DNA from 2 places in the Pseudoalteromonas sp. PAB 2.2 genome. Region 2 is predicted to be linked to the other one. Evidence: riboswitches for the same ligand, from Rfam matches in the RefSeq annotation. Region 2 holds a riboswitch; the other holds the start of a gene.
The links. A riboswitch is a leader RNA that binds a small molecule or an ion and turns the genes downstream of it on or off. The one in region 2 is predicted to bind cobalamin.
Positions count from the first base shown of each region.

Region 1: it holds a riboswitch for cobalamin, as region 2 does, so the genes downstream of both, BWD47_RS12850 (TonB-dependent receptor domain-containing protein) here and BWD47_RS17890 (ABC transporter ATP-binding protein) in region 2, are expected to answer to the same signal.

Region 1 is NZ_LYPI01000013.1:115,712-118,886, reverse strand. Features, by position in the region: gene BWD47_RS12850 (TonB-dependent receptor domain-containing protein) at 1-1,813, opposite strand, end outside; cobalamin riboswitch at 1,847-2,002, opposite strand; gene BWD47_RS12845 (YajQ family cyclic di-GMP-binding protein) at 2,220-2,702, opposite strand; gene BWD47_RS12840 (VanZ family protein) at 2,857-3,175, shown strand, end outside.
Region 2 is NZ_LYPI01000022.1:1,219-4,393, reverse strand. Features, by position in the region: gene cobT (nicotinate-nucleotide--dimethylbenzimidazole phosphoribosyltransferase) at 1-6, opposite strand, end outside; gene BWD47_RS17895 (iron ABC transporter permease) at 10-999, opposite strand; gene BWD47_RS17890 (ABC transporter ATP-binding protein) at 992-1,825, opposite strand; cobalamin riboswitch at 1,975-2,097, opposite strand; gene BWD47_RS17885 (histidine phosphatase family protein) at 2,373-2,990, opposite strand; gene BWD47_RS17880 (FKBP-type peptidyl-prolyl cis-trans isomerase) at 3,046-3,175, opposite strand, start outside.

The DNA of each region.
Region 1 (3,175 bases), on a different contig from region 2:
GCGTATTGTAGTAATAAAATTCGTCGTTGATGAAATCACCATCGAGATCTTTCCCATACGCATCAACGGCGTTATATTCTCTATCGAATAGATTTTCTACGCGAAGTGACACGGTCAGGTTATCGGTTGCTTGGTAATGGCCCACAAGGTTCCATAACGTGTATGAAGGTAAGTGTGTCAGTTTGCCATCTCGATCACCGCGATATTGCATATCAATACCAGCATCAAAGTCGCCCCATGCTTTATGTAATGACCAATTCACGCTGTGTTTAGATACATAGGTCAATGCATTACCTGTTTCAGTATCCTCTGCTGATAGGTAGGTAAAATTGAAGCTGTGATCAAAACCTAGCACTTGGTTTTTAAAGCTAAATTCAACCCCTTCGTGGCGAGCTTGATTGATATTCGTTGGTTGCCAAGCGCCGGATGCATTTGGTGCCCAGGCAATTTTGTTATCTATTTCACTGCGGAAAATAGCGATATCTAGGCTGATATCATTCACATTAAGTGACAAACCTAACTCTTGGTTATCTGATGTTTCAGGATTGAGTTCTGGGTTACCAGAGCCGGGATAATACAGATCATTAAAGGTTGGTGACTTAAAGCCGGTGCTTTGGCTTAAGCGGAATGTCGCGATATCATTTAGATGATAACCGACCGCTGCCGTATAGGTTGTTTCGTCACCAAATTGTTGGTCATCATCTTGTCGTACCGTTAGATTTGCCAGCACGTGCTCATCATCGTAGTAAGCCCCAACAAACGCAGCGAATACCTCACGACTGTCTTTTAGATAAGTGCCAGAATTAGTATTTACTTCATCTTTATACCAGTTTAAACCACCGCTAATTGTTAAACTTTGATTTAAAAAATATTGGCCGTTGTAATCGATTTGCTCACGTTCTGTCTCAAACTTATCAACCACCGTTGCACCGGTGTAGTCGATACGCGAGTCATCTGAACTGTCGCTAGAGATTGCAATATCAATCGCATGGGCGTGTTTTTCGAATGCTTTTTTCCAACCTAATGAAGCTTGGTAGTTTTCGAACTCACCTTTTTCTACTGTACTATCAGCAGGACTAAAAGAGCTATCGTATTGCGCTTCACCTTCTGAGTACTGACCCTGTAATAAAAGCTCCCCTAGCCGCTCATTTTGATAGCCTAGGTTAAAACCAAGGTTTTTATTTTCATAGCCATCTTCATCAGGCGCTACACCTTGCAATACATCAAAGCCGTCTGTTTTTTCGTAACCTGCATTAACAGAAATATCGACGTCTGCAATCTGACCACCAGTAGCCACTTGGTACTCTTGGTAAGAATCTGAACCAAAGGTGATATCCAAGGTGGTATTTTGTGCTTTACGAGTAATAATATTGATCACACCCGCTAACGCATCTGAGCCATACACAGCAGCACGAGAACCCTTAATGACCTCAACGCGTTCAATACTGTTTAACGGAATATTGCTAATACTTTTATAGCCCAGCGTTGCCGAACCTGTGCGTACACCATCAATTAAAATAAGCGTATGACGTGAGCTGGCACCCCGAAGTGAAACACCTGAACTTTGCCCAAAACCACCATTAGCATTAATTTGGAAACCGGCTTGTGTTGCCAGTAAACTAGGTAAGTCGCGAACATAGCTTGCATCGATATCAGCACGGTCAATGACTGTAACGCTCGCTAAGACTTCATTAATAGATTGTTCGAATTTATTGGCAGTCACTGTGATGTGCTCGATTGATTGCTCATCCGCAGACACAGAAAAAGACAACGCAGCAGCAACCGCTACGCCTAACGTAGATTTATATAGCATGATATCCCCTAGCCTGTGCCCACCGCACACGCAAATAGTAAGTTAATTCAAGGCCGGTCTCCGGACTCTGCATATACTGAGCATACGCATTACCGTTGCGGGGGCAGTGTTGGCATTGTTTTCTCCTTGAAAACGCACCAGCTTCCCGATTATCTTGCTGTTATTTCAGCCTTTGAAATAGCATGTATCTAAGCAGATACAGCAAGCACCTTGAAAATAGGCTGCTATTGTGATGATTTTAGGAATAAATGTCAATGGACGTCTAAACTTCTAAATGAACTTAGATAGAAAGTAAAATAAAAAAGCCAAACACGTTTATGTTTGGCTTTAGATTAGTCACAACTTCACCGCTCTTCTAGTAGAGCTGTGCGTTCGTAGTCAGACAGTGCTTTCGCAATAAAATTAATTAATCGCGGAAGTTTTTGAATTGGAATGGTTGACCTAAATCAGCAGTACGAACAACTTGCATTGCTTCTTGTAAATCATCACGCTTTTTACCCGTTACACGTAACTCTTCACCTTGAATAGCGGCTTGTACTTTAATTTTTGAGTCTTTAATCAACTTGACGATTTTCTTTGCAACGTCTTTTTCGATACCTTGCTTAAGTGCCACATCACGCATGACGAATTTACCGCTGCGCGACTCATCTCTAAGCTCTAAACTAGATACGTCTAAACCGCGCTTTGAAATTTTCGCAGCAAGAATATCGAATAATTGCATAACTTGCTGTGGTGCTTCAGCTTTTAGCTTAATGACTTTGTCGTTTAATTCGATTGATGCATCAACACCACGAAAGTCAAAACGTGTTTCTAATTCACGCTTAGCATTATCCACTGCATTCTGCGCTTCGTTCATTTCTACTTCAGAAACAATATCAAATGAAGGCATGGGGTTCTCCTAACAAGATTTTTAAAATAAATATGCCTAGGATTATAACGTCAATTTTATAAATCTTTACATTTTTCTGCACACCGTTCAGGTGCGATACGAAAATTGTTTGATATACTGCCCATTCATTTTTTAGGCAGTTTAAAGGTTTATTGTGACTAGGCGCATATACCAAATTATATTTTTAGTCAGCATTATTGGCTTCACTATTCTTTTCGCCAAAGAAATTAAAGGCGTAAGTAACCTATTCCCACATGTTGATAAAGTCGCGCATTTTGGCATTTTCTTCGTACTGGCTATGGTGATGGATAAAGCGTTTAAATTACCCCTTATAGTGCAAATATTATTGCTTGCAGGGTACGGTGCTGCCATTGAGTTTATGCAAGATATGCTGCCTTATCGTCAAGCTTCAGTTGCCGATTTTGTTGCCGATTTTATAGGTGCTTCGAGCTACTTTATTATTAAACTTGGTT
Region 2 (3,175 bases):
AAACATGGGCTACCTGCGCTGTTTACGAAAATAAAGTAAAGATAAAAAGAACACACTGCCTATAGCCGCAGTGATCACACCCACAGGCAATTCTTGATTAGTCAGTAAAGTACGACAAAGCACATCGACCCATACCATAAATGTACCACCAACAAGGCTCGTCATTAAAAGGTTGTGGCTTGAGCCTTGCGACGTAAAGTAGCGGACAATATGCGGGATCATAAGCCCAACAAAGCCAACCCCCCCACACATAGCGACCAAAACAGCAGTAATTAACGAACTAAGCAGTAACATTAAAATACGAAAACGTTGAGCATGAATCCCCAGTGTTGCCGCGCTTTCATCACCAAGTAACATAGCGTTTAACTGACGACGAAAAGCGATCATTAACGTCATACACGCAATGATTACGGTGAGCGGGATCCAGAGCGTTCCCCACTCAGCACGTGAAAAACTTCCCATAGTCCAAAATAAGATAGCTGTAATCGCTTGAGGATCGCTAAAATAAAGTAATAAACTGGTTAAAGCACTAAACAGAAATGACAGTGCGACCCCCGCCAATAACATCGCTTCAACTTGCCCTACATGGCGACGCCCAGCAATGCCAATCAACAAAAACATAGAGAGTAAGCTGCCCAAAAATGCAGCAATCGACATACTAAAGCCAAAACTCACACCGGTAAGCGATATAAAGCAAACCACACCAAATGAGGCACCTGAAGAAATACCAAATAAGTAAGGGTCTGCCAACGGGTTTCGCGTTACGGTTTGTAATATAAGCCCAGCAAGCGCGAGCCCAGCTCCAGCTAAAAACGCCAATATCATACGTGGCATGCGCAGTTGCAAAATAATACGCTGGATAAATTCATCACTGCCCTGGCTGATTAAACTATGCAGCACATCACTCATTGATGTACTCGCGGCACCAAAACTGAGTGCTAAAAAGCAACTGACAAGTGCAACGCATACACAGAGACTAAAACGCACCCTATCAGTCATCTTGATGCTCCTGTCTGTTATAGCCGTAATAGTAGGTAATATGTGGCACGAACTCATCAAACGAGGTTGACTGAGGATGAGCAGACACTCTTGCACAAACACCAAAAACATCACTTAACAGCTGCTCTGTAAGCACCTCTTTTGGTGTGCCTTGCGTAATTAATTGACCTTCATCGATAACAAGTAACTCATCACATACGCTAGCAGCTAGATTTAAATCATGAAATGAAGCGAGCACAGTGACATCAAGTGACTTAGCAAGCTCCATAATTTGAATTTGATACTTAACGTCAAGATGGCTGGTTGGCTCATCCATAATCAATAACTTTGGTTGCTGAACAATTGAGCGGGCTATAAGTGCACGCTGTTTTTCTCCACCCGAAAGTGAATCAAAGCTTTGCTGTGTGTGATGACTTAAACCAACCTGCTCGATTGCTTGATAAATACGCTTTTTATCATCGGCATTAGTCGCACTAAACAGGGTTTTATGTGGGGTGAGACCTAAACTAACTACATCGAAAACAGATAAATTAAATTGCGAAGGAGACTCTTGTAAAACCACAGCAACATTTTTAGCGAATTCATCAGCACTGATTTGCCAAATGTTATCGCCAGCTAAAAAGACTGCACCTTGTTGTGGTTTTAAATAGCGATATAAGCAACGCAATAAACTTGATTTACCGGCACCATTAGGCCCCAGCAAACCAATGAATTGACCTGCATTTAACTGCAAATTGATTGATTTAAGAATTGTTTTATCAGCAATTCCCCAGCTTAAATCAGATACTGAAATTAAAGGGGTTGTGCCTTGGCTTTTTAATTGCAAATTACACTCTCTTGGCGAGTTTTATCAACGCACCAGAAAGCACTGACCTATATCAGTAGATAACGTGAGTTGACCCGCTCAATGATACTAATTAGTTTGAATATTAAATCGCTCAAATCGATAAACACTCTACTGTATTAGCATAATAAGACTAATTGTTGTTGCTAAGTATCTGGCTGACCATGTTCATCATGGATTACAGTTGCGGGAACAGCTGGAGAATCTCACCCCATTCCATAGCATATAGATATACCTAAACGACCTCATGATGCGAGTTTCTGTTGGAATTAAAGCAATATAGGCAAAAGAAATTGATTACACAGAATGGTTATTCCCTTCCTAAAATCAATAACGCGGAATTAATCGCTTTATACCAACCCGCAGAGCGTTGTTCAAAAACTTACTTTCTAAGTTGTTACTTATAAACGTGCTGCAAAGTAACGCCTTGATATAAAGCCCCTGTAAAACGCCGAAATCTAAATTTTGAGGTAGTTCGGTATATTATGGCGGGCTAAGTAAATAATTCAATGAATATCACTCTAGATGGCTAAAAAACTATTTTAGGCCACACTTGCCCTTGTTCATCTATATATACATCTAACGTTATTAACCCTGCATAAGGTAAATGAAAAACATTAAGGTGAGTATTCGTTTGTTTAGGCATATGACAAATAATAGCGAGGATTTGTTTAATTACACCGGCGTGGCTAATCACTAATGATTGCGTATGTTTGGACTCTGTAAGCGAAACTAAAAATGCCTGCCACCATGCTTCGACTCGCGCGTAAAAGTCAGCCATTAATTCACCATTTGGCACTTTAACCTGCCACGGATGTTGCCAAAAATCACCGACATGAGGTTTACCATTTTGTTGCCAAAGTTGTTGGTAATCTTGGCCATCCCAGTCACCAAAATTAAACTCTTTCAATGCATTGTTATATTGCACATTGATTGTATGCTGACGAGCTAAGAATTCTGCATGCGTTGAACAACGTTTTAGCGGAGAGCTATAAATAGCATCGAAGCGAGATAATTTTGCGCTTGCTAGACGCATCTGTTCATAGCCTACATCTGACAAAGCAACATCAACGTGCCCACAAAGAATGCCCGGAGTTGCAATTTCGCCATGACGTAGTAAGTAAACCCGTGAAGTAAATGCGTCCATAAATATCCTTAATCAGCCATACAAGACGGTAACGCGTTTCTAGCTCAGTGTCGAGTTAGGCTAAACGAATTAAGCGAACATCAAAATGCAGCACTGCATTTGCACCAATTTTACCACCATTCCCCTTTTTACCCCACGCAAGCGCAGGAGGGATCACAAATTCATAGCGAGATCCTATATTCATC